Linked DNA regions of Arthrobacter globiformis. The protein of the gene in region 2 interacts with the protein of the main gene of each other region in a pairwise test. Links are inferred from orthologs where the notes say so. Each region holds a gene or a part of one and is shown on either strand. Other genes may lie near its edges.

Region 1 (3,274 bases), 1.5 Mb from region 2 along the record:
GCAGACCCAGTCCGAGGTCCGCTCCACCTTCCTCAACAAGCTGGAAAAGGGCCAGGTCCGTCCCGGCGTCGTTTCCTCCATCGTCAACTTCGGTGCCTTCGTGGACCTGGGCGGCGTAGACGGCCTGGTTCACGTTTCCGAGCTGTCCTGGAAGCACATCGACCACCCGTCCGAGGTTGTCGAAGTTGGCCAGGAAGTCACCGTCGAGGTCCTCGAAGTGGATCTGGACCGCGAGCGTGTCTCCCTGTCGCTCAAGGCTACGCAGGAAGATCCGTGGCAGACCTTCGCCCGCACCCACGCCCTCGGCCAGGTTGTTCCGGGTAAGGTCACCAAGCTGGTTCCGTTCGGTGCGTTCGTCCGCGTCGAAGACGGCATCGAAGGCCTCGTTCACATCTCCGAACTGGCTGTCCGCCACGTTGAGCTGGCTGAGCAGGTTGTCTCCGTTGGCGACGAACTGTTCGTCAAGGTCATCGACATCGACCTCGAGCGCCGCCGCATCTCCCTCTCCCTCAAGCAGGCGAACGAGGGCGTTGACGCCGACAGCACCGAGTTCGATCCGGCTCTGTACGGCATGGCCGCAGAGTACGACGAAGAGGGCAACTACAAGTACCCGGAGGGCTTCGACCCCGAGTCCAACGAGTGGCTTGAAGGCTACGAAACACAGCGCGCAGCCTGGGAGCAGCAGTACGCTGACGCCCAGACCCGCTGGGAAGCACACAAGAAGCAGGTTGCCCAGCACGCTGCCGACGACGCCGTTGCTGCGACGTCCGGGGACAGCGACTCCGGCACCACCAGCTACTCCTCCGAGCCGGCTGCCACCGATTCCGGTGCAGGCACGCTTGCTTCGGACGAGGCTCTTGCCGCTCTGCGCGAGAAGCTGACCGGCAACTAATTGCCCCGCGCTGGCTGAAAGCCAGTAAAAAGGTGGCCGTCCCCGAAAGGGGGCGGCCACCTTTTTTGTTGCCCGCAGTTTGTTGCTCGCAGGCTGCCTGATTGGCTGCGTCAGGCGGTCTGGCCGGCGTGCTCGCCTTCGGCGATCTCCTCCAGCACCTTGTCGTTGAATGCCGGGAGGTCGTCCGGTTTCCGGCTGGTCACGAAGCCCTGGTCCACCACGACTTCCTGGTCGCTCCAGTTGGCGCCCGCGTTCCGAAGGTCCGTGGCCAGCGTGTGGTACGAGGTGAGGTTCCTGCCCTTGACGACGCCCGCGTCAATAAGCAGCCACGGGCCATGGCAGATGGCCGCCACCGGCTTGTGCTGCTCGAAGAAGCTCCGCGCAAACGCCTGGGCGTCCTTGTCCACCCTGAGATGGTCGGCGTTCACCACGCCGCCCGGAATCACCAGGGCATGGAAGTCCGAGGCATTGGCGTCCTTCAGGGTCAGGTCCACGTCGAAGGTGTCACCCTTCTCTACGCCCTCAAAACCCTGCAGCTTGCCGCTCTTCGGGGCCACCAGGACAGGCTCGCCGCCGGCGTTCTTGACGGCGTCCCACGGGCTGGTCAGTTCAACCTGCTCCACGCCGTCCGTCAGCAGAAACGCGACCCTCTTGCCGGTGATGTTGTGCTCTGACATGAGTCCTCCTTTCCTGTGATGCCTTACAGGTCCACCCTAGAAAAGCGAAAACTCATAAGCAAGCTGATGATTTCCTGGATCAGCCGTCAGCGCAGGACGTCAATCCACTCCGTGCCCTCGCGCTGGAGGGCCGCACTTCCGGCGGTCAAGGCGGCCAGCCGGTCGGCGGCCGCCGCCAGGTCATCGGGCGTATCCGGCAGGGCGAGCCGCAGCACCGTGGACTGGGCTTCGTAGCCGGTTTCCGCCATCGCATAGCCCGCGCTGCGCAGGTCGTTCTCGAGCCGCCCGGCCGCGGTGTGCGGTACCCGCACGGCACAAATGCGCAGCCGCCGGCGCTGCACCATCGGAGCCAACTCGAGCGCCGTCGAGACAGAATCGGAGTAGGCGCGCACCAGCCCGCCGGCTCCCAGCAGTATCCCGCCGAAATAGCGCACGACGACGGCACTCACGTCGCTGAGGTCCGTCACCCCTGGGGCAGTTTCCCGCCGGAGAAGGGCCTCCAGCATAGGGATCCCGGCCGTGCCCGAGGGTTCCCCGTCGTCGCTGGAGCGCTGGATGTCCCGGTCCGGCCCAAGCACGAAGGCCGAGCAGTGGTGCCGTGCGTCATGGAACTCGCGGCGGAGTTCGGACACCAGGGCGCGGGCGTCTTCTTCGGTCGCCGCGCGGTGCAGCACGGTGATGAACCGGGAACGCTTGATCTCGATCTCGTGGCGGAATCCGTCCCCCGCAGCCAGGGTGGTGTACGCGGACTGCCTGCTTTGTGTCGTCTCTGTCTGTGTTGGAACTGCCTCGTCTGCCACCGGTTCAGTTTAGTCTTGGGGAGTGCTGAAGATTGGGTTGACGGGCGGCATCGCCTCGGGGAAGTCGCTGGTGGCAACACGTCTGGCGGAGCTGGGGGCTGTGCTCGTCGACGCCGACGCGATCGCCCGTGAAGTCGTGGAACCGGGTACTCCTGGCCTCGCCGCCGTCGTGGACGCGTTCGGCCCGGAGATCCTCGACGGCGAGGGGCGGCTCGACCGGCCGCGCCTCGGTGCCATCGTGTTTCAGCAGCCGGAACGGCGTGAGGAGCTCAACGGCATCGTCCATCCGTTGGTCCGGGAACGCGCCGCGGCGGTGATAGCGGCCGCTCCGGAGGACGCGGTGGTGGTGCAGGACATTCCGCTCCTGGTGGAAACCGGACAGCAGAGTAACTTCCACCTCGTTCTGGTGGTTGATGCGCCCGAGGATGTCCGGCTGCAGCGCATGACCGAGCACCGTGGAATGACTGAAGCGGATGCCCGTTCACGGATGGCCGCGCAGGCGTCCCGGCAGGACAGGCTCGCCGCGGCGGACGTGGTCCTCACCAATTCGGGCACGCGCGAGGAGTTGCTGGCAGCGGTGGACGGGCTGTGGGACGAGCGGCTGCTGCCTTTCGCGCGGAACATCAGCCAGGCCACAGTGGCCGCCCGCAGGGGCGCGCCAGTCCTGGCCACGCCGAACTCCGACTGGCCGCGCCAGGCTGCAGGCCTGGCCGAGCGGCTGAAGGTCGCGGCGCCGGAGGACATCCTGGCTGTGGACCACATAGGATCGACGTCGGTTCCCGGCCTCGAGGCGAAGGACGTCATCGACCTGCAGCTCGCGGTCTCTGATCTCGCCACGGCAGACCGGATTGCGCCCCTGCTGGGTGCCGCGGGGTTCCCGCCCTGGCCGGGCATCCTGATGGACA
Region 2 (4,282 bases):
TTTGAACCGATGTCGAGGACGCCTAGCCGCATCCTGCCATTATTCCCCCCGCCGGCGCAGCGGACGCAACCCGTCGCTTACATTGCGGCCGCGATGAGTTACTCGCCTTCGAGACCCGCGGGGTTGGGGTCCACCTCATCGGCGCGCTTGAAGTCGCGCCTGATGTTGGCGATGCCCTCGGGGTTGATCTCAAAGCCGTAGGCCGCACCCGGGTTGATGACCATGCCCAGCTCATCGCCAATGTTGGCGATGATCGCCGCGCCCTGCGTGCCCAGCACGTTCGGGGCGGCCTCCAGGTACTGCGCGTCCACCCGACTGGGGTGCGAGAACACGGCAAGGACCGGCTGGCCGTCCGCGTTGCCCAGCACCAGCGGCTCAACCTGCGAGTCCTCGCCCTCGAGCGCGTCGGAGCTGATGATGTAGACCTCGTTGTTGAGGAACGACAGGATCACGTCCACCGGATCTGCGTCGGGCTGGCCGCCCCGGGCCAGCTTCTCTTCAAGGTCGTTCAGCGGCGTGGTATCTGCGGGTTCCGGCTGTTCAGTCATGCATCTACTCGACCACGTCACAGGGCACGACGCAATTCGCCCCGCTATTCCAGCGGGCTCTACTTCTTCGCTGCAGCCTTCTTTGCCGGGGCCTTGCGCGTGGTGGTGCGCTTGACCGGGCCCTTGGCCCGTTTCTCGGCAAGAAGTTCGACGGCGCGTTCCCGGGTCAGTTCCTCCAGCGAGGTGCTGCGGGGCACGGTGATGTTGGTGATGCCGTCGGTGATGTACGGACCGAAGCGGCCCTCCTTCACCACGATGTTCTTCTCCGACACGGGGTCCGGACCGAACTCGGCCAGCGGCGGCACCGCGGCTCGGGCACCGCGCTGCTTGGGCTGGGAGTAGATTTCGAGCGCCTGCTCCAGGGTGATGGTGAAGATTTCCTCTTCCGACCCGATGGACCGTGAGTCCGTACCCTTCTTCAGGTACGGGCCGAAGCGGCCGTTCTGCACGGTGATCGGGTTGCCTTCGGCGTCCTGACCGAGGACCCGCGGAAGGCTCATGAGCTGCAGCGCCTCGTCCAGCGTGACTGATTCCACGGTCATCGACTTGAACAGCGAACCGGTGCGCGGCTTGGCCTTGACAGGCTTCTTCGGCGGCTTGGGTTTGCCGTTCTTGTAATACTCGACTGGCAGGTTGGCCAGCTGCTCCTCGGTCATCTCCGGGATGATCTCGGTGACGTAGGCGCCGTACCGGCCGTTCTTGGCGACGACCGTGTGGCCTGTGTGCGGATCGGCACCCAGGACCCGCTCCTCGGGAGCCGCGGTTTCCATGAGCTCCACTGCCTTCGCGGCGGTGAGCTCGTCCGGGGCAAGGTCCTCCGGAACGTTGGCGCGGGCGGACTCCACCACTTCGCCGGTCTTGGGGTCCACCGTGGGCAGCGAACTCTCCAGGTAGGGTCCGAACTTGCCCACGCGCAGCGTGATGCCGTCCGCGATGGGCACGGAGTTGATCTCGCGGGCGTCGATCTCGCCCAGGTTGTTCACGATGCTGAGCAGACCGGGATCGGCATCTTCACCGTAGTAGAAGTGCTTGAGCCAGGCCGCGCCCACAGCCTGGCCGTTGGCGATCTTGTCCAGGTCGCCTTCCATGTCGGCCGTGAACTCGTAGTCCACATAGTCCGTGAAGTGCTGTTCGAGGAGCCGCACCACGGAGAACGCGATCCAGCTCGGCACCAGTGCTGAGCCCTGCTTACGCACGTAGCCGCGGTCCTGGATGGTGGAGATCGTGGAGGCGTACGTGGACGGGCGTCCGATGCCCTTCTTTTCCAGCTCGGCGGTCAGGGAAGCTTCCGTGTAGCGCGGCGGCGGCGAGGTTTCGTGGCCGACGGCGATGATCTCCGAGGCGGTCAGTCCGTCACCCTTTGCGACGTTCGGCAGGCGGCGGGCCTCGTCGGAATCGTCGTCGCCGCGGCTTTCGTCCTTGCCCTCTTCATATGCGGCCAGGAAGCCGGGGAACGTGATGACCGTGCCGGAGGCGGAGAATTCGGCGTCGCGGCCGTCGGAGGCCACCGCGCCCAGGCGGATGGTGGCCGTGGAGCCCTTGGCATCACCCATCTGCGAGGCGACGGTGCGCTTCCAGATCAGCTCATACAGCCGGAACTCGTCGCCGCTGAGCTGCTTGGCAACCTGCGCCGGGGTGCGAAAGGAGTCACCGGCGGGACGGATGGCCTCGTGGGCCTCCTGCGCGTTGGCGGCCTTGCTGGTGTAGACGCGCGGCGACTGCGGAACGTATTCGGGGCCGTACAGCTCGGCAGCCTGGCGGCGCGCGGCCGTGACGGCCTCGTCGCTCAGCGCCGAGGAATCCGTACGCATATAGGTGATGTAGCCGTTCTCATACAGCCGCTGGGCGATCTGCATTGTGCTCTTGGACGAGAACCGCAGCTTGCGGCCGGCCTCCTGCTGCAGCGTGGAGGTGGTGAAGGGCGCTGCGGGGCGGCGCGTGTACGGCTTGGTGTCCACCGAGCGGACGCGGAAATCGGCGTCCTGCAGGGCAGCGGCCAAGGAGGTGGCGAGTTCCTCGTTGAGGTGCGCAACGTTGCGCAAGGTGAGTTCGCCGTCGTCATTAAAGTCCCGGCCGGTGGCCACCTTGGCACCGTCAACGGCGGCGAGCTTGGCCTTGAAGGAGCCGGCATCGGCACCGAACTGCCCGGTCAGGTCCCAGTAGGACGCGGACTTGAACGCCATGCGCTCCCGTTCGCGGTCCACCACCATGCGTGTGACCACGGACTGCACGCGGCCGGCGGACAGCCCGCGCGCCACCTTGCGCCACAGCACCGGGGAGATCTCGTAACCGTAGAGGCGGTCCAGGATGCGGCGGGTTTCCTGCGCGTCAACCAGGGCGGCGTCGACGTCGCGCAGGTTGTCCATGGCGCGGTGGATGGCTTCCTTGGTGATTTCGCCGAAGGTCATCCGGTATACGGGGACCTTGGGCTTCAGGACCTCCAGGAGGTGCCACGCGATAGCTTCGCCCTCGCGGTCCCCATCGGTTGCGAGGTAGAGCGCGTCGGCGTCTTTGAGCTGGGCCTTGAGCTCGGCCACCTTTTTCTTCTTGTCCGGGGAGACCACGTAGTAGGGCTTGAAGTCGTTTTCGACGTCGACGGCGAACTTGCCGAGGGAGGTCTTCTTCAGGTCCGCGGGGAGCTCGGACGGCTGCGGCAGGTCGCGGATGTGACCGATGGAGGCCTCAACGATGAAGCCCTCGCCCAGGTACTTGGCGATGGTCTTGCTCTTGGCCGGAGACTCCACAATCACGAGTTTCTTGCCGGTTTTGGCCTTGCTTGGCACAGTGCTCCTACAGAAAAAGGTTGCTCGGGCAGATCAGCCCATATTGGCCTAGTTCACCATATTTTGCAGAATTCTGCGCTGTCATGTGGAAAACGGTGGCCCCCGTCACGGCCGGGACTGCCGGCCGCACGGCCAGGTCCCAGCGGGCCGGCACAGGCCCGTCCCCCACGCCCGTCAGGTGCCGCCGCGGCCGCCTGGTGCCCCCGGCAGAGTGCGGTCGTCCGGAATCATGGACCACATGGTGGCGATCCGCTCGGCGCCCGGTGGAATGCGGTTGGGATCGTCCAGCTCATAGTTCCGGAGCAGCTCAAACACCCTTTCCGTCAGTTCTCTGCGCTGCCCGGCCGTGAGGTAAAGAAGGTTGCTGGCGAGCAGCACCGCCGGCGCCGGCTCCCCAGACTCACCGCTTTGCCGCTGTTCGTCCCGGGCACGGGCGTAGGCGCTGGCGCGGCGGCGGAACGCATCCAGTTCGAGGTCGATCACCGCAAAGTCCGGGCCGGCCACTGCCCCGCCCGAGTTGATCGCAAAGTCCGTGCCCGCGGCCTTCCACCGGCGTTCGCGGGCGTCGGTCGACGCCTCGGCCGGAACCACGATGCCCCACTTCTGCAGCGCCCGCAGGTGGTAGCTCATCGCACTGGGGGTGAGCCCTGTCTGCTGGGCAAGTTCCGTGGCCGTGCGGCTGGACTGCGTGGAGTACAGCTCGGAAATGACCTCCAGGCGGGCTGCATGGGCCAGGGCCCGGATCGCCTTGGGGTCGGTGATTTCCACCTTCTTTTCCGGCCGGCTCCTGCGCCGCACCCCGACTTCCGGCGTCGTCGCTGCAGCTGCAGCCGGCGGGGTTTCCGCTGGTTCCGACGACGGCGTATCAGTACTCACTTCATCAGTCTACGCAGCACAAAGGAGCTCTGAAGGAAATGCTTGATATCCCCGGTTTTCGGGCAGTCGGCTTGC

Evidence for each region. Proteins that work in one complex are often made in the same cells at the same time.
Region 1: the proteins of topA (region 2) and QFZ23_RS12975 interact in binary tests that used the Escherichia coli proteins (3 or more experiments, as listed by UniProt). The link is inferred for Arthrobacter globiformis from one-to-one orthologs.

The regions. Positions count from the first base shown.
Region 1 is NZ_JAUSZX010000001.1:2,774,998-2,778,271, forward strand. Bases 480-3,274 are described here. They hold QFZ23_RS12975 (YigZ family protein), read right to left. Parts: upstream 2,304-3,274; coding sequence 1,656-2,303; downstream 480-1,655. Other genes in these bases: rpsA (30S ribosomal protein S1), read left to right, coding at 480-892; QFZ23_RS12970 (type 1 glutamine amidotransferase domain-containing protein), read right to left, coding at 1,003-1,569; coaE (dephospho-CoA kinase), read left to right, coding at 2,392-3,274. In the rest of the region: more of rpsA, read left to right, coding at 1-479.
Region 2 is NZ_JAUSZX010000001.1:4,282,740-4,287,021, forward strand. The notes cover bases 408-3,731. They hold topA (type I DNA topoisomerase), read right to left. Parts: upstream 3,332-3,731; coding sequence 608-3,331; downstream 408-607. Other genes in these bases: QFZ23_RS20060 (SseB family protein), read right to left, coding at 408-548; QFZ23_RS20070 (ArsR/SmtB family transcription factor), read right to left, coding at 3,506-3,731. In the rest of the region: QFZ23_RS20055 (Ppx/GppA phosphatase family protein), read right to left, coding at 1-32; more of QFZ23_RS20060, read right to left, coding at 99-407; more of QFZ23_RS20070, read right to left, coding at 3,732-4,207. UniProt on the Escherichia coli protein: Releases the supercoiling and torsional tension of DNA, which is introduced during the DNA replication and transcription, by transiently cleaving and rejoining one strand of the DNA duplex.